DNA from 3 places in the Pseudonocardia abyssalis genome. Region 3 is predicted to be linked to each of the others. Evidence: predicted binding sites of a transcription regulator. Region 3 holds the regulator's gene; each other region holds the start of a gene.

Region 1 (7,144 bases), 1.8 Mb from region 3:
CGGTAGGCCCAGGCGCATCATCCCGGCCCAGCCGCCGTCGTGGACGAGCACGATCCGGGTCTGCGGGAGGTGGTCGGTGTAATAGGCCCGCAGGTTCTCCGCGGTCTCGCCGAACCGGGTCCGGAACACCCCCGCCTCGATCCGCTCCGCCACACCCAGCGCCTCGGGGAACGGGGGTCGGCCGGCCGGGAAGGCGAGGCAGGTGACCGTGTCCGTCATCCACCCATCTGTAACGACGTTTCGGGGAGGTGTCCACGGCGGTGGAACTTCAGCTCCGGATGGCCCAGGACCCGCACCCGACCAGTCGAACCTCCGACGCCCCAGGGTGACCGGACCGCCTGAGCGGACGCGCGGCCCGCAGTGGCCCGGCCCTGACCGCAGTGGGGTGGCTCCACTGCAACCGGGCTGGAGTGGAGCCACCCCACTGCAACGCGGGCGGCGGTGGGCGTGATCGCCTCCGCCGCGCGGCAGGCGACGGGGCCGGCCGAGCTGCCCACCGACCGGCCGGCGGCTCGCACACAGCCCGGACCTGTGTGCGAGCCCGCAACCCGTGTGCGAGCCATCGGGTTGCGCCGTGGGTACGGCCGCGACGGGACCGCGTCAGCTGGCGGCGGTGGCCTTGCGGCGGCGGGCGGGGGCCTTGCGGGCGACCTCCGGGGTGACCAGACCCGCGAGGAACTGGCCGGTGTAGCTGGTGGGGTGGGCGGCGATCTGCTCGGGCGTGCCCTCGGCCACGACCGTGCCGCCACCGGAGCCACCCTCGGGGCCCATGTCGATGACCCAGTCGGAGGTCTTGATGACATCGAGGTTGTGCTCGATGACCAGCACCGAGTTGCCCTTGTCGACCAGCCCGTTGATGACGAGCAGCAGCTTGCGGATGTCCTCGAAGTGCAGGCCCGTGGTGGGCTCGTCGAGGATGTAGATCGTGCGGCCGTTGGACCGCTTCTGCAGCTCCGACGCCAGCTTCACGCGCTGCGCCTCACCGCCGGACAGCGTGGGCGCGGGCTGCCCGAGCCGCACGTACCCGAGACCGACGTCGACCAGCGTGCGCAGGTAGCGACTGATCGAGTTGATCGGCGCGAAGAACTCCGCGCCCTCCTCGATCGGCATGTCGAGCACGTCGGCCACGGTCTTGCCCTTGTAGTGCACCTCGAGCGTCTCGCGGTTGTAGCGGGCGCCCTTGCAGACCTCGCACGGCACGTAGACGTCGGGCAGGAAGTTCATCTCGATCTTGATCGTGCCGTCGCCGGAGCACGCCTCGCAGCGCCCGCCCTTGACGTTGAACGAGAACCGGCCGGGTTGGTAGCCGCGCACCTTCGCCTCGGTGGTGGAGGCGAACAGCTTGCGCACCTGGTCCCACACCCCGGTGTAGGTGGCGGGGTTGGAGCGCGGGGTGCGGCCGATCGGGCTCTGGTCGACGCGCACGAGCTTGTCGAGCTCGTCGAGCCCGGTGATCCGGGTGTGCCGACCCGGGACCTGGCGGGCACCGTTGAGCTTGTTGGCCAGCACCGTGGCGAGGATGTCGTTGACCAGCGTGGACTTGCCCGACCCGGACACCCCGGTGATCGAGACGAGCGCCCCGAGCGGGATGTCGACGTCGATGCCGCGCAGGTTGTGCTCCCGCGCCCCGACGATCGTGAGCTTGCGCTTCGGGTCGATCGCGCGGCGCGACTCCGGGACCGGGATCGAGCGGCGTCCGGACAGGTAGGCGCCGGTGAGCGAGGTGTCGTGGGACTCCAGCCCGTCGACGGGGCCGCTGTAGACGATGTGCCCGCCGTGCTCCCCCGCCCCCGGACCGATGTCGACGGCCCAGTCGGACGCGCGGATGGTGTCCTCGTCGTGCTCGACGACGATCAGCGTGTTGCCCAGGTCGCGCAGCCGCACGAGCGTCTGGATCAGGCGGCGGTTGTCGCGCTGGTGCAGCCCGATCGACGGCTCGTCGAGGACGTAGAGCACCCCGACCAGCCCGGACCCGATCTGCGTGGCCAGCCGGATGCGCTGCGCCTCGCCACCGGACAGCGAACCGGCCGCGCGGGACAGCGAGAGGTAGTGCAGCCCCACGTCGAGCAGGAAGCCGAGCCGGGCCTGCACCTCCTTGAGGATGGAGCCCGCGATGATCGTCTGACGCTGGTCGAGGACCATGCCGCCGAGGAACGCCGAGCACTCCGAGACCGACATCGCGGAGATCTCGGCGATCGACCGCTCGCCCTGGTCGCGGTGGGTGAGGGTGACCGCGAGGACCTCGGGCCGCAGCCGCGCGCCCTTGCAGACCGGGCACGGCACGTCGCGCATGTAGCCCTCGTAGCGCTCGCGCTGCGAGTCGGACTCCGTCTGGTCGAGCCGGCGCTCCAGGAACGGGATGACGCCCTCGTAGCTGGCGTAGTACGAGCGCTCGCGGCCGTAGCGGTTGCGGTAGCGCACGTGCACCTGGTCGTCGCTGCCGTGCAGGACGGCCTTCTGCTCGGCGGCCGACAGCTTGCGCCACGGGGTGTCCATCCGGAACCCGATCGCGCTCGCCAGGCCCTCCAGCAGCCGCCCGAAGTACTCCGCGGACTGGCCGCCCGCCCACGGCGCGATGGCCCCGCCGGCGAGGCTCGCGTCCGGGTCGGGGATGACCAGCTCGGGGTCGACCTCCTTCTTGATCCCGATGCCGCTACACTCCGGGCAGGCGCCGTACGGGGAGTTGAAGGAGAAGGTGCGGGGCTCCAGCTCGTCGAGTGCGAGCGCGTGGCCGTTGGGGCACGACATCCGCTCGGAGAACTTGACCTCGCGGTGCGGGTCGTTCTCCGGCAGGTCGACGAAGTCGAGCACGATCAGCCCGTCGGCCAGCCGCAGCGCCGTCTCGACGGAGTCGGTGAGCCGCTGCTTGGCCGAGCCCTTGACCGAGAGCCGGTCGACCACCACGGAGATGTCGTGCTTCTCCTGCTTCTTCAGCTTCGGCGGGTCGGTGAGCTGGTGCACGGTGCCGTCGACGAGAACGCGCGAGTAGCCCTGCGTCTGGAGCTGGTCGAACAGGTCGACGAACTCGCCCTTGCGGGTGCGCACGATGGGCGCGAGCACCTGGAACCGGGCACCCTCCTCCATCGCGAGGACCTGGTCGACGATCTGCTGCGGCGTCTGCTTCTCGATCACGTGCCCGCAGACCGGGCAGTGCGGGATGCCGGCACGGGCGTAGAGCAGGCGCAGGTAGTCGTAGACCTCGGTGATCGTGCCGACGGTGGAGCGCGGGTTGCGGTTCGTCGACTTCTGGTCGATCGAGACCGCGGGGGAGAGCCCCTCGATGAAGTCGACGTCGGGCTTGTCCATCTGCCCGAGGAACTGCCGCGCGTACGCGCTCAACGACTCGACGTACCGCCGCTGGCCCTCTGCGAAGATCGTGTCGAACGCCAGGCTGGACTTGCCCGAACCGGACAGCCCGGTGAACACGACCATGCTGTCGCGCGGCAGGTCGAGGTCGACGCCGCGCAGGTTGTGCTCGCGGGCGCCGCGCACGATCAGTCGATCCGCCACGGAAGGGCCTCCTGTGAGCCGGAGTGGGGCGAAGCGGCGGTGCTCTCGCCGGTCCTCCCCATGCTAGGCAGGCCCACCGACAATCACGCGCCGACGCCGAGGATCGCACAGACGTTCGACCGGTCGTGCGACCGCACCCCGCTCCCCCGCGGAACCCCAGGTCACCCGGCCCCGGGACGCCGATCGGGGTGATCGACACCGGTCGCGGCGCCGTCCGTCACGAACGCGATCCGACGCCGACCGGTCGTCGGGTTGCGCCGGACGGCCCATGAGGTCGGTGGTCAATGGCTCCCGGGCGGAAGGACGGCGACCCGGGGCTCAGAACCGACGACCCACGGGCGCGGAACCAGCGACTCACGGGCGGGAGAACGCCGACTCGCGGGCGCGGAACCAGCGACTCGCGGGCGGGAGAACAGCGACTCGCGGGCGCGGAACCAGCGACTCGCGGGTGGGCGGGGTCAGCGCAGTTCGGGGGCGTCCCACCAGAACACCCCGTCGCCCACCCCGTCCACCACGAGGTCCGCGGCCGTGAGCGCGCGCAGATACTCCGTCACACCGGGCGCGAGGCGGCGGCGCTCGTCCTCGTCCGGTCCGGCGACCACGATCTGACCGACGGTCCCGCCCTCCGCCGGGTCGGTGTCGACGACGAGTACGTTCCCGCCGCCGTCCTCGGCGAGGGGCCACCAGCCCGGGAGCCAGTACTCCCTGCGGACCGGGTCGCCGGCGCGCACCGTGACGTGCTCGGCGTGGTCGGCCATCCCGTCCGCGCCCTCGTGCCGGCGCACGTCGTCCCATCCGCCCCACACCACGAGGGCGTCGGCGACGGGCAGGAAGCGGTACTGCGGGAAGACCTGCGGGTCCTCCGGGGTCCGGCCCTGCCCGTCGGCGAGGGTGTAGAGCGCCGCCAGGTCGGCCGGGAACCGGATCCCCGTGCGTGCCTGCGCCGCCGCGACCCCGGCGGGGTCGGCGGGCGGGCGGAGCCCGGGCCGGGGGTCGAACCCGGCGGCGGCGAGGGTGGCGGTCCAGCTGGTCCAGGCCGCGGTGAGGTCGTCCACGCGCCCACCCTGGCGCACACCGCCGGGGAACCCTCCCCGGGCTACTCTGCGCCTGTGGGAGAGCCGAACGTCTGGTCCACCGCCCGTCTCCCCGACGGCGACGGGCGCACCGCCGAGGTCGACGTCAACGGGTTCGGACTGAGCTGCGACATCCCGCTCGACGCCGGCCCCGAGCCGACGGGCGCCACGCCGTTCGGACTGCTCGCGGCGTCGTTGTCGTCGTGCACCGTGATGTCGGTGCGCACGTTCCTGCAGCGCTGGCACGTCCCGCCCGGCGAGGTCGAGGTGCGGGTGGCCGTGCAGGGCGGTGCGACCCCGGTCCTCGTGCGCACGGTCACCGTCGGCGCGGTCGTGGAGCCGGACCTGCGCGAGCAGCTCTCCGCCGAGGTCGACAACACCCCGGTCACCCGCCTGCTCCGCGACGCCGTACCGATCCGGACCGTCCTGAACACGGCCTGATCAGCGCACGTATCCGGCCCGGGTGTCGTCGACGATCAGCGGGCGGTCCAGGGTGGACGGCTCCAGGTCCAGGCGCGGCCGGTCGCGGGGGAACACCGCGGCCGCGGCGAGCCCCGCCTCGTCGAGGAAGCGGAGCGCCGGGGCCCGCGGCGACAGCGCGAGCGGCGGCGGCCCGCCGACCTGCGCGAGCGTGAAGCCCCAGTCGCCGAAGCTGGGCACGTGCACGTGGTACGGCGTGACTCCGAGCCCCGCCGACGCGATCGTCGACACCGTCCGCCAGTACGCCTGCGGCGTCGAGTACGGGCTCCCCGACTGCACGACGAGCTGCCCGCCGGGGGCCAGCGAGCGCGCGACGAGCCCGTAGAACTCGGTGGAGTACAGCCGTCCGAGGGTCGGGGTGTCCGGGTCGGGCAGGTCGACGATGACCGCGTCGAAGGTGCCGGGCGCGGCCTCGCGCAGCCAGCGGAACCCGTCGTCGACGACGAGCCGGACACGCGGGTCGTCGAGGGCGTGGTCGTTGAGGTCGGCGAGGCGGGTGCGGGCGAGGTCGAGCACGGCGGGATCCAGCTCGACCTGGACGACCTCGGTCACCGACGGGTGGCGCAGCAGCTCGCGGGCCGCGAGTCCGTCGCCGCCGCCGAGCACCAGGACGCGCCCGGGGTCGCGGGACAGCACGGGGTGCACGAGCGCCTCGGTGTAGCGGTGCTCGTCGACGCTGGAGAACTGCAGGTCGCCGTCGAGGTAGAGGCGCAGGTCGGGGCCGCGCTCGGTGAGCACGATCTGCTGGTAGGCCGAGGTCAGATCGGCGACGACCGGGTCGGCGTAGAGCCGCTGCCGCGACGTCTCGACGATGTCCTGCGCCTGCACCAGCAGCACGGCGAGGACCGTGGCGGCGAGCAACAGCGCCGCCGTGGCGACGGCCCGAGCCCGCACCCCCAGCTGTCCGCGCAGCACGAACGCCGCGACGACGGCCGCGGCCACCAGGTTCACCATGCCGGTGACCGCCGACCCACGGATCTGCCCGACCAGCGGCAGCAGCACGAACGGCCAGGCCAGGCCGCCGACGAGCGCGCCAGCGTAGTCGGCGGCGTTGAGGTCGGCGACCAGCCGCCCCGCGGAGCGCCCGTCGCCCGCGAGCAGCGTCATCAGCAGCGGCACCTCGGCGCCGACCAGGATCCCGATGACGGCGGTGGCGAGCACCAGCACGGCACTGCTCGTGCCGTGGAAGGAGAACGCGACGTAGAGCGCGGTCGCCGACAGCCCGCCGACGACCCCGAGCACGATCTCGATCGCGACGAACGCGGTGGCGGCGTGCGGCAGCAGCGGCTTGGCCGCCAGCGCCCCGACGCCCAGCGCGGCGACGAACCCGGCCACGATCAGCGACGTGACCGCGATCCCGCCGCCCGCGAGGGTGACGGCCAGGGTGAGCAGGACCAGCTCGTAGACCAGCCCGCAGGCCGCGCACACCGCGACCGCGGCGAGGAGCAGCGGGCGGGCGCGTCGTGAGCCCAGGGGCGGCGCGTCGTCGGGGACGGCGAGCACCGGCGGCGCGGTCACGACGCCGCCGCGGGACCGCGCGTCACGGCGCGACCGGTCGGGGCGGCACCGTCACGACAGGGCCGCCGCGTTCACCGCCCCGATCGCGAGCAGGCTCGACCCCACCGCCCACGCCGCGCCGCACATCCGCGGCTCCGTGACCAGGGCCCGCAGATGACCCGGCACGAACGCGTCGAGCAGCCGCAGCGCGACGCCCTGCAGGACCACCCCGAGCAGGCCGTAGACCAGCGAGTCGACCAGGCCCTGGCCCAGCGAGTCGTCACTGGTCAGGATGGCCGTGACGACGATCAGCGCCAGCGCGAGGTGGTTGGACGCGAGCAGGATCGCCGCGTTGGGGTTGCGGTCGGTGTAGACCTGCCTGCGCAGGTTGCCGGGCGTCAGGACGTCGAGCGCGACGAAGCCCAGCGCCAGCACGGCGAAGCCGATGACGAAGTACAGCAGGGTGGCGAGGACGCCCTGGCCGAGCAGGCCGGCGTCCACGGATCCGAACTCCATGGCGAAGATCATCCTCACTTCACGTCGTCGTCGTCATCGTCGGTGGCGGCCGGGGAACCGGGGGTGAA
Region 2 (7,144 bases), 2.4 Mb from region 3:
GCGGTCGCCACCCCGCCCGTGCATCACGTAGATCGCGCCCACCGCGCAGGCGACGACCGGCAGGTCCCAGTTGTGGAAGGCGTAGAGCACCAGCGGCGGCCCGACCGCCCACAGCAGTGCCCGCCAGCGCGCGAGCCGCCCCAGCATCCAGCCGGTGAGCAGACCGAACGGGGCCATCAGCACCGCTGAGGCGAGCAGGAACGCGCCGTCGGTGTGGGCGAAGAACGCGCCCGCCCAGATCAGCAGCCCGGTGAGCACCGGGTACTCGACGACCCCGCCGACGAGCTGTCCGTCGGGGGTGATCGACCCGGAGACGTAGGGGAAGACGTGCTTGTCGACGTCGCGGCCCAGCCACAGGTACTGGATGTCGGAGTAGCAGACGTCGCGGTCGACGCGGATATCGTAGTCGGGCTGGCTGCGGCCCGCCGCGTCGTACTCCGGGCCGGTGCAGCGCGCCTTGTTCGCATAGCCCAGCAGCATCGTCAGGCCGGTGAGCAGTACGAGGACGGCGACGACGACCCGCGTGCCGGCCCCGGCGCCGCGGGCGGCCCGCTCGGGCGCCCGCGGGACGTCGAGGGCCGTGCGCGTCACCGCGTCAGCCGCTCACGGAGGAACGCGATGTCCTTCGCCTGGCCCTCGGCCGGGGTCTCGACCACCACCGGCGCGTCGGCGGCGGCGCACACGGCGGCCAACACGTCGGGCTCGATGGTGCCGGAGTCGATGTTGGCGTGCCGGTCGCGCGCGGAGTCGAACCCGTCGCGGGAGTTGTTGAGGTGCACCAGGTCGATCCGGCCGGTGATCGCCCGCGCCCGGTCGACGACACCGACGAGCTCCTCGCCGCCCGCGTACGCGTGGCAGGTGTCGAGGCAGAACCCCGCGCCGAACTCGCCGATCGCGTCCCACAGCCGGGCCAGCGCGTCGAAGCGGCGGGCCATCGCGTGGTCGCCGCCCGCGGTGTTCTCGATGAGGATGGGCACCGCGAAGCCGCCGTCGTCGGCCTGGCGGGAGAAGAACTTGCGCCAGTTGTCGACGCCGGTGGCGGCGTCCTCCCCCTGCGTGACGTGCCCGCCGTGCACGACCAGCCCGATCGCCCCGACCTCGGCCGCGGCCTCCGCGTGCTGCACGACGAGCTTGCGCGACGGGATGCGGACGCGGTTGTTGAGCGAGGCGAGGTTGACGACGTAGGGGGAGTGCACGACGACCGCGACATCGCTCGCGCGCAGCTCCGCGGCCTGCGGGTGCGGCGGCGGCTTCTTCCAGCCCTGCGGATCGGCCAGGAACATCTGCACGATGTCGGCGCCCCGTTCGGCCGCCGTGGCGACCGGGTCGTCCTCGTACACATGGGCCCCGATGAGCATGGTGCCGAGGATAGTGTCCGGCACCGGCGGTCTCCGGTGCGCACTCCCCGCACCGGGCCCGTGCCGGTGCCGGGTACGCGTGTTCGCGCTGGTAGCCTCGTCGAGACACCCCGACCGGCGTCCCTCTGGACGCTGTCGTCGCACCCCCATCACCATCGCGGGGCCCGATTCTGTCGGGGTGCTCTGAGAACCTCCTGCCGCGGACGTACCGCGGCCGTCAGACCGTAGGAGGTGAGTGGTTCTCATGCGCCATTACGAATTGATGATCATCCTGGACCCCAGCCTGGACGAGCGCACCGTGACGCCGTCGCTGGAGCAGTTCCTCACCGTCGTGAAGAACGACAAGGGCACCGTCGAGAAGATCGAGGTCTGGGGCAAGCGCCGCCTGTCCTTCGAGATCCTCAAGCACGCCGAGGGCATCTACGCCGTCATCGAGATCACCTGCGAGCCGGCCACCGTGTCCGAGCTCGACCGCCAGCTCGGACTCAACGAGTCCGTGCTGCGCACCAAGGTGCTGCGTCGCGAGCCGAAGAAGAAGCGGACCGCCCCGGCGCCCGCCGTCGCGGCCGTCGCCGCGGCGAGCTGAGGCGGGCCCGATGGCCGGCGAGACTGTCATCACCGTGGTCGGCAACCTCACCGCCGATCCGGAGCTGCGGTTCACCCCGTCCGGCGCGGCGGTCGCCAACTTCACCGTCGCGGCCACGCCGCGCACCTTCGACCGCGCTTCCGGCGAGTGGAAGGACGGCGACGCGCTGTTCATGCGCTGCAACGTGTGGCGCCAGGCGGCCGAGAACGTCGCCGAGACGCTCACGCGTGGCATGCGCGTGATGGTGTCCGGTCGGTTGCGGCAGCGCTCCTTCGAGACCCGTGAGGGCGAGAAGCGCACCGTCGTGGAGCTCGAGGTCGACGAGGTCGGCCCGTCGCTCAAGTACGCCACCGCCAAGGTCAACAAGGTCAGCCGTGGAAGCGGCGACGGCGGGGGCTTCGGCGGCAGCGGGAGCGGCGGCGGATCCGGAGGCAGCTCCGGTGGCGGCGGCTACAACGGCGGCGGCGGATCCTCCCGCGGTGGCCAGAACGACGACCCGTGGGGCTCCGCCCCGCCCGCCGGGAGCGGCCCCGCCGCCGACGACGAGCCCCCTTTCTAGATCCACCCCCTCCCGCGCTCGCGCGCGGTGACCGAGAACCACCAGGAGTACCCCCATGGCCAAGCCCGTCCTGCGCAAGCCGAAGAAGAAGGTGTGCGCGTTCTGCAAGGACAAGGCCCAGGACATCGACTACAAGGACACCGGCCTGCTGCGGAAGTTCATCTCCGACCGCGGCAAGATCCGGGCCCGTCGCGTCACCGGCAACTGCCGTCAGCACCAGCGTGACGTCGCGGTCGCGGTCAAGAACTCCCGCGAGGTGGCCCTGCTGCCCTACACCTCGACCGCCCGATAAGCGAGGACTGACCAGATGAAGCTCATCCTCACCGCCGACGTGCCCAACCTGGGTGCGCCCGGCGACATCGTCGAGGTCAAGGACGGCTACGGCCGCAACTACCTGCTCCCCCGCTCGCTGGCCATCACGGCCACCCGCGGCGCGGAGAAGCAGGTGGCGTCCATCAAGCGCTCCCAGCAGGCGCGGCAGATCCGCGACCTCGGGCACGCCAAGGAGGTCGCCACCCAGCTCGGTGACCTCAGCGTCACCGTGAAGGCGAAGGCCGCCGGCGACTCGGGCCGACTGTTCGGCTCCGTCACCACGGCCGACATCGTCGAGGCCGTGCGGGCCGCGGGCGGTCCCGCCCTCGACAAGCGCGCCGTCGACGTGCCGCAGATCAAGACCACGGGTTCGCACGCGGTCACGGTCCGGCTGCACCCCGAGGTCACCGCCGAGGTCCGGGTCGCCGTCGTCGGCCAGTAGCAGTACCCGCCGGTTCACCGGCACCGATCACGCACCGTCACCGGGGCGGGGTCCGGGCTCCGCGCCCGGGTCCCGCCCCGGCGTCGTTCCTCGACGGGTCGCGGCGCCCTGCCCCCGCGGCGCGCGATGACACGCCGGATGGGTACGCCCGCGTCGACGAGTGACCGTCCCGATGCGCCGGGTGGGGATCGTTGCGACACGCCGAAGGCGGCGTGTCGCGCGACACGCCCACAATGTTGTCCACAACCACCGATCATGCTCTGAGCTGCGAAGATACCGCTTATCGGCGAGTTGTCCCCACTTTGTCCACAGCACGCTCCCGACGCCGTCCAGGGCATCCACCGATCCGTGCACAGGTCCTCCCCAGGTTCGTGCACAGGCCTGTTAGGCGGGTGCGGTCCGAGCGCCTACCTTCGGACGCAGGTTCGATCGACGAGCCGGGCGACGCCGACCGTTCACCGAGCGGTGGACGGGAGTTCGCCCGTGCGTCTCGAACGCTCGTTCGATATACTGGAAGTGGGGGTGACGCTGCGTATGAGCCGGATCCGGGTGACCCGAACACAGGTGGCGCACGCATGGCACTGACCGACGACCGGCCGGCCGGGCGACGGCCGGGCTCCGACCGTCCGCTGCGGCCCGCGGGCGAGGGCGGCGAGGGTGGCTCGCCGTTCGACCGCCAGCCCCCGCAGGACCTCACGGCCGAGCAGTCCGTCCTCGGCGGCATGCTGCTGAGCAAGGACGCCATCGCCGACGTCGTCGAGGTGCTGCGCCCCGACGACTTCTACAAGCCCGCCCACCAGACGGTCTACGACTGCATCCTCGATCTCTACGGCCGGGGCGAGCCCGCCGACGCCGTCACGGTCTCGGCGGAGCTGCAGCGCAAGGGCGACCTCATCCGCCTCGGCGGGGCCCCCTACCTGCACACGCTCATCGCCACGGTCCCCACCGCGGCCAACGCCGCCTACTACGCCGAGATCGTCGCGGAGAAGGCGATCCTGCGGCGGCTGGTCTCGGCCGGCACCCGCATCGTGCAGCTGGGCTACCACGGCGCCGACGGCGCCGACGTGGCCGATGTCGTCGACCGCGCGCAGGCCACGCTCTACGACGTCAGCGACCGCTCCACGAGCGAGGACTACGTCGCGCTGGAGGAGCTCCTCCAGCCCACGATGGACGAGATCGACGCGATCGGGTCCCGCGGAGGGGCGTCGGTCGGCGTGCCCACCGGTTTCGCCGACCTCGACGCGGTCACCAACGGCATGCACCCGGGCCAGATGATCGTCGTCGCGGCCCGGCCGGGTCTGGGCAAGAGCACGCTGGGCCTCGACTTCGCACGCTCGTGCTCCATCAAGCACGGCATGACCAGCGCGGTGTTCTCCCTCGAGATGAGCAAGTCCGAGATCGTGATGCGCCTGCTCTCGGCCGAGGCCCAGATCAAGCTGGCCGACATGCGCGCCGGCCGGATGAGCGACGAGGACTGGACGCGCATGGCGCGGCGGATGAGCGAGATCAGCGAGGCGCCGCTGTTCATCGACGACTCGCCCAACCTCACGCTGATGGAGATCCGGGCGAAGGCGCGGCGGCTCAAACAGCGTCACGACCTGAAGCTGATCATCCTCGACTACCTCCAGCTCATGACCTCCGGCCGCAAGGTCGAGTCGCGCCAGCAGGAGGTCTCGGAGTTCTCCCGGCAGATCAAGCTGCTGGCCAAGGAGCTCGAGGTGCCGGTCGTCGCGATGAGCCAGCTCAACCGCGGCCCCGAGCAGCGCACCGACAAGCGGCCGATGCTGTCGGACCTGCGAGAGTCGGGCTCGATCGAGCAGGACGCCGACATGGTGATCCTGCTGCACCGCCCTGACGCGTTCGAGCGCGACGACCCCCGCGCGGGCGAGGCCGACCTGATCCTGGCCAAGCACCGCAACGGGCCCACCACCACGATCGTCGTCGCGCACCAGCTGCACTACAGCCGGTTCGCCGACCTCGCCCACGGCTGAGGCTCAGCGCAGGTCGGCCGGTCAGCGGAGGTTGACCTGGTCGTGCCGCAGCGCGATCGCGTCGATCTCCGCGGTCGTCGGTGGCACGTCCCGGTCGGCCAACGCCGCCATCTCGGCGAAGTACTCCTCGCGGGGCTGCCCGGCCGGGGTGAACAGGATGAGGAAGCGCGTCTCGTCGTCGCCGTCGGGTCGGAACGCGTGCACGCCGCGGCGCGGCACCCGGACGAGGTCGCCGCTGCCCGCCGAGGTCCACAGGTCGCCGGTGCGCACCGCGAGGCGCCCGGACAGCACGTAGAACGACTCGCTGAACCCCTCGTGGTAGTGCGGCAGCGCGCCGGGCGCACCCGGCGACAGACGCACCTCGAACAGCCCGTACTCCTGCTCCGTGGTCGAGCCGGGGGCCACGATGACGGTCGTCATCACCGGTGAGGTGATGACCGCCTGCTCGGCGACGGTCCGGATGACGGCGTCGGGTCCGGGGAGGCTCATGTCCACGACGCTAGGACGGCCGGTCCGCAGCCGGAAGACCGCACTTCCGCGTGCTATAGGTACCTGGTGGTGCCCACCCGACGCGAGACCGGCGACGAGATCGTGATGCGCGCCCAGTGCCCGACGCACCGGCTGATGGGCGTGATCGGCGACCGCTGGTCGGTGCTCGTGCTCATCGCTCTGCACGATGGCGGGGAGACGCGCACGGCGGACCTCAGGCGGGCGGTGGAGGGCGTCAGCCAGAAGATGCTCACGCAGACACTGCGCCGGCTGCAGGACCACGACCTGGTTTCCCGGGCGGTGGAGGCCACCGTCCCGGTGTCGGTGAGCTACACGCTCACCGACCGCGGCCGCGGCCTCTGCGCCGCGCTCGCGCCGCTACGGGCGTGGGCGGAGACCCACGTCGACGACCTCAGGCGGGACTGAAGCCCGCGGCGCCGTTGCGCTGGAAGGCGACGACCAGTGCACCCGCGGCCACCGCCATGCCGAGCACCGCGACCGGGACCGCCATGACGGCGGACCCGAGCACCATCAGCGCGAGCCCGAGCACCAGGAGAAGGCTGGGGTTGACGCCGGCGCGGCGCGGGGTCGCAGCCCGGAAGAGCTGGATGAACTCCGGATCGGTGATCGCCAGGTGGTGCTCGATCCGGGCGAGGACCTGTCTCTCACGGTCGTTCAGCACGTGCGATCGCCTCCGATGGAGCTCGTGTCCGATCCCGAGCTCCTCGTCGACCCCGGTACCTCCGTCGGGCTCAGAATAGGCGGCGGCAGGCCTGGCTAAACGGAGGGGTTGGTCACGCTGTGGAGTTGCCGGCGATCAGCTCAGCGGCTTGCTCCGATTGCTCAATCGTCGCGAGGTGCGCGGCGTCGAGGACCTCCAGTCGGGCACCCGGGATGCCCTCGACGATCGTGCGCGCGTGCGGCTCGACCGGCGTCGACGGGTCCGCGGAGCCGGCGATCACCAGCGTGGGGGCGGTGATCGCGCCGAGGCGCGGGCGGTGGTCGAAGTCGCGCAGCGCCGCGCAGCAGGACGCGTACCCGTCGTCGGGCGTCATCGCGACCTGTCCGACGGCCCCGGCGACGACCTCGGGACGAGCGTCGGCGAAGGACGGGGTGAACCAGCGCGACACGATCGTCGCGGCGATCGGCGCGGTGCCGCCGGACTCGACGGCGGCGATCCGGTCGACCCACACGCTCGGGTCCGGCCAGTACGACGACGTGCAGCACAGCGTCAGCGCGCTGATCCGCTCGGGCGCCTCGGACGCCAGGTGCATGCCGACGCACCCGCCCATCGACAGGCCGCAGTAGGCGACGCGGTCGAGGCCGAGTGAGTCGAGCAGGGCCAGGACGTCGCCCGCCATGTCGGCGATCGTGTACGGACCGGGCGGGACGGGCGAGCCGCCGTGG
Region 3 (7,144 bases):
CGGTCATCCGCGCGCGGAGCCCGAAATCGGTGCCCGCCTCGACGGCCCGCATGAACTCGTCGGTGACCCGGACGGAGTTGTTGGCGTTCTGGTACTGCACCGAGGTGATGTCGGAGCCGCCGAGGTCCATGTCGAACCCGGCGTCGCGCAGTACGCGGACCTTGGCCTCCTCCTTGGACTTGGTCTCGACGAACTCCTCGATGTCGGGGTGGTCGACGTCGAGGACGACCATCTTCGCCGCGCGGCGCGTGGCCCCGCCGGACTTGATGGTGCCCGCGCTGGCGTCGGCGCCGCGCATGAACGAGACCGGCCCGGAGGCGGTGCCGCCCGAGGAGAGCAGCTCCTTCGAGCTCCGGATCCGGGAGAGGTTCAGGCCCGCGCCGGAGCCGCCCTTGAAGATCAGCCCCTCCTCGCGGTACCAGTTGAGGATCGACTCCATCGTGTCGTCGACGGCGAGGATGAAGCACGCGCTGACCTGCTGCGGCGAGGTCGTGCCGACGTTGAACCAGACCGGGGAGTTGAAGCTGAACACCTGGTGCAGCAGCATCCAGGTGAGCTCGTGGGCGAACACCTCGGCATCGGCGTCGGTGGCGAAGTAGCCGTTGTCCAGGCCCGAGCGGTGGTAGACCCCGACCACGCGGTCGATCAGCTGACGCAGGCTCGACTCGCGCTCCACCGCCCCGACCGCGCCGCGGAAGTACTTGCTGGTGACGATGTTGGTGGCGTTGACCGACCAGGTGCTCGGGAACTCGACGCCGCGCTGCTCGAAGTTGATCGTGCCGTCGCGCCAGTTCGTCATGACGACGTCGCGGCGTTCCCAGGTGACCTCGTCGTAGGGGTGCACGCCGGCGGTGGTGTGGATCCGCTCGATCGTGAGGCCCGCAGCGGGCCGGGTGGCCCGGGGTGCCTTCTTCCCGCGTCCGGACGCGGTGCCGACGGTCTCGGTCATGGGTGTTCCCTCTCCTGCGCGCACGACGGACCGGGGTCCTGGGGGCGCGCCAAGTACGACTGGTGCGGTGATGGCGGTGATGACGGGAGTGCGCGACGTCCGATTCAACGGTGTCGGGTGCGGTGACGGCGCGGTGGTGCGTCGGGCGGCCGGACCGGGCCGCCGATCGGTGGGACTGGTCAGACGGGCGCGGCGCGGGCGGGTGTGTCGCGCGCGGGTGTGTCGCGCAGGTCGGCGATCTCCTTCTCGAAGTCCTCGATCGAGGAGAAGGACCGGTAGACGCTCGCGAACCGGAGGTAGGCGACCTCGTCGAGGTCGCGGAGCGGGCCGAGGATCGCCAGGCCGACCTCGTGGCTGGGGATCTCGGCGGTGCCGCCCGCGCGGACGGCCTCCTCGACGCGGTGCGCGAGCTGCGCCAGCGCGTCCTCGTCGACGGGCCGGCCCTGACAGGCCCGGCGGACACCGCTGACGACCTTGTCGCGGCTGAACGGCTCCGTGACCCCGCTGCGCTTGACGACGGCCAACACCGCTTCCTCGACGGTGGTGAACCGGCGCCCGCAGGAGGCGCAGGAGCGCCGGCGGCGGGTGGCGACCCCGTCGTCGACCTCGCGGGAATCGATGACCCGGCAGTCGGAGTGGCGGCAGAACGGGCAGCGCACGGACAACCCCCTCCGACGAACCGGAACCCCATCCCTGGGCTAACGACGCCCATGTAACCACAACATGTGGGGGCAGGAAAAGCCGGGAGGCCCTATCGGTGGCGTCGCGTCGTCCGAACGGGCACGCAGGCGCACCGCACCGCCGACCCGCACGCGAAGCGTCAGCCCCCGAGGACCCCCGCCACCTGCACGGGCGACGTCACCACCGGCGTGCGCGAGGTGCTGCTCACGTCCGGCGCACCGGAGTGCCGGGCCGCCGCGGCGACGTCGGCCAGCAACCCCAGCAGGACGACGATCGCGGCCGTGAGGAGCGCCGTGCCGACGGCGGCGGCCACCCGCCGGCGCCGCAGGACCTTCGCGGGCAGCACCGGGACGGTGCGCAGCAGCACCCGCTCGCCGCGGTGCGCCCGCTCCCCCGCCGACCCGCCGGCCGGCCGGGCGGGCTGCGCCGGCCGCACGGCACGGAGCGGCTGCACGGGCCGCACCGGCCGCGGCCCGTGGGCCCGCCCGCGCCTCGGGAGCTCCCGGGCGGGACGGGGCGGTCGCAGTGCCGTGCCGCCGTACCGCATTCCGTCCTCGATCTGATCGTGCATCGGACTCCACCCTTCGCTCGGACCCGTTCCCGCACTCCGGCCGTTCGAACGGGAACACATGTTCGAACGATCGCTGAGCGATGTGTACCACCGACCACCGACAGAATCGAGAGAACGGGGCGTGTCGTTCGAACATGTGTTTGGCGAGAACCGGAATCGGGGCTACGGTCGGGTCCACGACACACGGGCCCGGTCCGCACGGATCGCCCGCCCGGTCCCGATCAGCAGCACCGACGAGCAGTACCGATGAGCAGTACCGACGAGCAGTACCGACGAGCAGTACCGACGAGCAGTACCGACGAGCAGTACCGACGAGGAGGCACGAGGACATGGCACGGGACGAGCCCGGCCCGACGGGTGGCGACGACGAGGGAGTACGCCCCGGGCCGACCGCCCGGGTGAGCACGTTCCCCGACCCCGCGAGCGCCCCCGTCGGCCTCACTCCCCGGCAACGCAAGGTGCTGGAGGTCATCCGCGACTGGGTGGAGCGCCACGGCTACCCGCCGAGCGTCCGCGAGATCGGCGACGCCGTCGGCCTCACGTCCACCTCGTCGGTGCACCACCAGCTGCGCACCCTCGAGCGCAAGGGCTACCTGCGGCGCGACCCCAACCGCACCCGCGCGGTCGACGTCCGCCCGCCCGACGAGCAGCCCGACGCGGCGTCGTCGGACACCGGGGTCGTCGAGCGGCCCACGCCTGCCTTCGTGCCGCTGCTCGGCACGATCGCCGCCGGTGGACCGATCCTGGCCGAGCAGGCGGTGGAGAGCGTGTTCCCGCTGCCGCGCGAGATCGTCGGCGAGGGCACCCTGTTCCTGCTGAAGGTGCGGGGCGACTCGATGGTCGAGAAGGCCATCACCGACGGCGACTGGGTGGTCGTACGCCAGCAGCCCGTCGCCGAGAACGGCGAGATCGTCGCGGCGATGATCGACGGCGAGGCCACGGTCAAGACGTTCACCCGGCGCGACGGGCACGTGTGGCTGATGCCGGCCAACGCGGCCTACGACCCGATCCCCGGTGACGACGCCACGGTGCTCGGGCGCGTCGTCACGGTCCTGCGGCGGCTCTGACGCCCGCGGGCACCACGATCACCGGATAGCGGGCGGTGCGCACCAGCACCCCCGCCACCCCGCCCAGCAGCAGCCGCTGCATGAAGCGGTAGCCGCGGGAGCCCACCACCAGCACGTCCGTGCGGTCCGGCAGGGCGGCGAGCGTGGCCGCCACCGGGCCGATGACGACGTCGCTGATGGCGTCGACCTCCACCGGCAGCGACGCGATGCCCTTGTGCGCGAGCGCCTGGGCGGCCGGCACGGCGTCGGCGTCCTCCGCGACGGTCACGACCCGTACCGCGGCTCCGGTCCGGCCGGCGAGGTGCACGGCCACGGTCACCGCCCGGTCGGCCTCCGCGCTGCCGTCGTAGGCGACGGTCACCACGGTCATGATGCCGGTGCCGAGGTGCCGGTAGCCGCGCGGCGCGATCGCCACCGGGCAGCGCGCGAGCGGCAGCAGCCGCTGCACCGTGCGGCCGGGGGCGAGGCGGCCGAGCAGGCCGTGACCGGTCGACCCCACCACGAGGACGGCGGCCCCCACGTCGTCGGCGTGGTCGGCGAGGACGTCGGCCACGGAGCCGGGTGTGAGGGCCACGAACTCCGGCTCGTCGTCGCCCCAGCCGTCGCCGATGAGCCGGCGCGCCTGCTGGAACCGGGCCGCCGCGACCTTGCGCGCCTTCTCCCGCCACCGCGGGTCGCGGGCGACCACCGCGAGACCCCGTGCGTCGGTCGGGTAGACCGTGGCCACCACCGCACTCAGCCCGGTGAGCCGGGTCAGCTGCGCACCCAGGACGAGCGCGTCGTGCCCGCCCGGCGTGTCCTCGTAACCGGTGACGATCGGCACCGCGCGCCTCCTTCGGCCACGATCACCGTAACCGCGCAGGGGGCCGCGCCGGTTACGTCCGGGAAACGTCGCCCGCCGCCCGCCCGTGATCGCGGCACACCGCACACCATGGCCCCCGCGAGGGCCGGTACGTGCGGCCGAACCCGATCACCGACCCCACCGGGGGCGGCAGCGTGCAGCCAGCAGCGATCACCGGCCCCGACAGAGGATCCGGCGGCATCCGTCCGCTCCCACAGCCCCCCCGCCGGGCGCCATCACCGGCTCAGCGGCGCCGGGCCCGCCAGGAGAGCGCCGCGGCGAGCAGCACCAGCAGGCCCACGGCCACCCCGCCGCCGATCAGGGCGGGCAGCCACTCGGGTGCGGGCTCGGCCACGGGTTCCGCGGGGGTGTCTGCGGGCGGGGTGAACGGCTGCGCGGCCAGTGCGGCGGCCCCGGGCACCGCGCGCAGCTCCCCCGGCACCCCGCCGCGGGTCTCCGAGGCCGAGAGCAGCGTGCCGTCGGCCTCGAACGTCACGGCCTCGCCCTGCGGCTCCCCGGCCAGCGGCACCCGCGCGGGCTCGCCCTGCAGCGCGGTCGCGATGTCGCCGTCGACGACGGGGAACAGCCAGGCGTCGGTGTACGTGCGCAGCGCGACGACCCGCCCGTCGGTCGACATCGCGGCCCCCGTGACGGTGCGCGACCCGATCCCGCCGACCGGCCCGCCCTCGGTGTCGGAGACGGGCAGCGACACCTGCGCCACGCGCTCCAGCGGGAACGGCCCCCTGCCCTCGGGAGCCGAGGTGGGCCGGTACACCCCGGCGGGCGTCCCGACCTCCTTGGTGATCACGAACGGCACCCCGTCGGCGTCGACGAGCATCGCCTCGGCGTCGTGCGGGCCGTCGGGGTAGGCGAAGCGGTGCAGCCGGGCCTCCCCGCGCACGGGCAGCACGATCGCGGCGACGGTCTCGCGCGAGCGCTCGTTGTCGCCGGTGTCGGCCACCCAGAACTCCCCGTCGGGCCCCAGCGCGAGGTCCTCGGCGTCGAACGGGTCGACGTCGGCGGTGCGGGTGTCGACGATCTCGCAGCCCCCGCCCGATCCTCCAGGATCCAGGCGGTGCACCTGCACGCTGCGGCCGCCGTCGGACATCGCCCACACCTCACCGTCGGCGACGACCATCCCGGACAGCTCCGCGAGCCGGTCGTCGGTGACCGTGCAGCGGACCTCGGGCGCGGGTGGGGCCGCGACCGCGAGGGCCGCCACCAGGAGCAGGCGGATCAGTGCGAGCCCTCCACCAGCACATACGGCAGCACCGCCGTGGCCAGCTCGGCGCCGACCCGCGCGTGCATCCGCGTGCCGTCGGGCGTGTGCTCCTCCGCCAGCACCTCCCCCTCGGCGTGCACGCGGGCGACCAGCGAGCCCTCGACGTAGGGCATCAGCAGCTCCACGTCGACCTCCGGGCGCGGCAGCAGCTCGGCGATGCGGGCCTCGAGCTTGTCGATGCCGTCGCCGCGCTTCGCCGAGACGAACACGGCGTCGGGCAGCAGGTGGCGCAGCCGGGCCAGCTGCAGGTCACCGGCCGCGTCGGTCTTGTTGACGACCAGCAGCTCGCGCGGCATCGTGCCCTGCTGCTTCTCCCCGATCTCGACGAGCACCTCGCGGACCGCCTTGATCTGGTCCTCCGGGATCGCGTCGGAGGCGTCGACGACGTGCACGAGCAGGTCGGCCCCCGCCGTCTCCTCCAGCGTGGACCGGAACGCCTCGACCAGCTGGTGGGGCAGGTGCCGCACGAAGCCGACGGTGTCGGTGAGCGTGTACGTCCGGCCGTCGGAGGTGGACGAGCGGCGGGTCGTCGGGTCGAGGGTCGCGAACAGCGCGTCCTCGACGAGCACGCCCGCGCCGGTCAGCGCGTTGAGCAGGCTCGACTTGCCCGCGTTGGTGTAGCCGACGATCGCGACGCCCGGGATCTCGTTGCGCCGCCGCGACCCGCGCTGGGTCTCGCGGATCTGCTTCATGGCGCCGATCTCGCGGCGCAGCTTGGACATGCGGTCGCGGATGCGCCGCCGGTCGAGCTCGATCTTCGTCTCACCGGGGCCGCGGCCACCGATGCCGACTCCGCCCGCGGCGCGACCACCGACCTGCCGCGACAGCGCCTCGCCCCAGCCGCGCAGGCGCGGGAGCAGGTAGGACAGCTGCGCGAGCTCGACCTGCGCCTTGCCGTCCCGGCTGCGGGCGTGCTGGGCGAAGATGTCGAGGATCAGCGCGGTGCGGTCGACGACCTTGACCTTGAGCTTCTCCTCCAGCTGCCGCAGCTGACCGGGCGAGAGCTCGCCGTCGCAGATGACGGTGTCGGCGCCGGTCGACTGCACGACCCCCAGCAGCTCCTCGACCTTGCCGGAGCCGATGTAGGTGGCGGGGTCGGGCTTGGGGCGCCGCTGGATGAGCGCGTCCATCACCTGGGAGCCGGCGGTCTCGGCGAGGCGGGCGAGCTCCTCCATGGAGCCGCGGGCCTGCTCGGAGGTGCCCTCGGTCCACACCCCGACGAGCACCACGCGCTCCAGGCGGAGCTTGCGGTACTCGACCTCGGTGATGTCGGTGAGCTCGGTGGACAGCCCGACGACGCGGCGGAGCGAGGAGCGTTCCTCGAGCTCGTAGTCGCCGGTGGCGTTGGAACGGGACAGGACTGGTTCAGTCATCGTGTGAGTCATGCTCCCACGACAACGCCGGTTCTAGTCGAGTGATTCCGCGTCCAGGTCACCGTGCGCGACCAGCACGGCGGGCCCGTGCAGGATCGTCGTGGAGTCGGTGACGGTGACGCGCAGCCGCCCGCCGGGTGTCGAGACGCCGACGGTGCCGGTGTCGCGCCCGGCGTGCCGCAACGCCGCCACGACGGCGGCGACGGTCCCGGTGCCGCACGAGCGGGTCTCCCCCACGCCGCGCTCGTGCACGCGCATCCTCACCTCGTCGCCGACCACCGGCGTCACGAACTCGACATTGACCCCGTGCGGGAACAGCGACGGGTCGTGGCCGGGCGGGCGGGTGAGGTCGAGCTGGTCGATCGCGACGTCGGTGACGC

Evidence for each region. The regulator LexA, encoded in region 3, represses DNA repair genes until DNA is damaged. The targets are predictions, from matches to a motif close to CGAACACGTGTTCG.
Region 1: a site for LexA is predicted at 3,615-3,628, ahead of uvrA (excinuclease ABC subunit UvrA). Genes of this name have one in related genera too.
Region 2: a site for LexA is predicted at 3,749-3,762, ahead of dnaB (replicative DNA helicase). Genes of this name have one in related genera too.

Annotation. Positions count from the first base shown of each region.
Region 1 is NZ_JADQDK010000001.1:1,121,549-1,128,692, reverse strand. Features, by position in the region: gene I4I81_RS05430 (hypothetical protein) at 1-219, opposite strand, end outside; gene uvrA (excinuclease ABC subunit UvrA) at 601-3,510, opposite strand; gene I4I81_RS05420 (SMI1/KNR4 family protein) at 3,969-4,565, opposite strand; gene I4I81_RS05415 (OsmC family protein) at 4,620-5,024, shown strand; gene I4I81_RS05410 (polyamine aminopropyltransferase) at 5,025-6,581, opposite strand; gene I4I81_RS05405 (DUF350 domain-containing protein) at 6,633-7,076, opposite strand; gene I4I81_RS05400 (DUF4247 domain-containing protein) at 7,091-7,144, opposite strand, start outside.
Region 2 is NZ_JADQDK010000001.1:5,255,384-5,262,527, reverse strand. Features, by position in the region: gene I4I81_RS25835 (glycosyltransferase family 87 protein) at 1-591, opposite strand, end outside; gene I4I81_RS25830 (deoxyribonuclease IV) at 588-1,358, opposite strand; gene rpsF (30S ribosomal protein S6) at 1,603-1,944, shown strand; gene I4I81_RS25820 (single-stranded DNA-binding protein) at 1,955-2,503, shown strand; gene rpsR (30S ribosomal protein S18) at 2,559-2,795, shown strand; gene rplI (50S ribosomal protein L9) at 2,811-3,257, shown strand; gene dnaB (replicative DNA helicase) at 3,833-5,248, shown strand; gene I4I81_RS25800 (cupin domain-containing protein) at 5,270-5,737, opposite strand; gene I4I81_RS25795 (winged helix-turn-helix transcriptional regulator) at 5,804-6,163, shown strand; gene I4I81_RS25790 (DUF3040 domain-containing protein) at 6,150-6,419, opposite strand; gene pcaD (3-oxoadipate enol-lactonase) at 6,532-7,144, opposite strand, start outside.
Region 3 is NZ_JADQDK010000001.1:2,901,486-2,908,629, forward strand. Features, by position in the region: gene I4I81_RS14075 (vitamin B12-dependent ribonucleotide reductase) at 1-949, opposite strand, end outside; gene nrdR (transcriptional regulator NrdR) at 1,129-1,608, opposite strand; gene I4I81_RS14085 (hypothetical protein) at 1,770-2,084, opposite strand; gene lexA (transcriptional repressor LexA) at 2,531-3,268, shown strand; gene I4I81_RS14095 (universal stress protein) at 3,246-4,091, opposite strand; gene I4I81_RS14100 (SdiA-regulated/phytase-like domain-containing protein) at 4,354-5,331, opposite strand; gene hflX (GTPase HflX) at 5,346-6,764, opposite strand; gene dapF (diaminopimelate epimerase) at 6,798-7,144, opposite strand, start outside.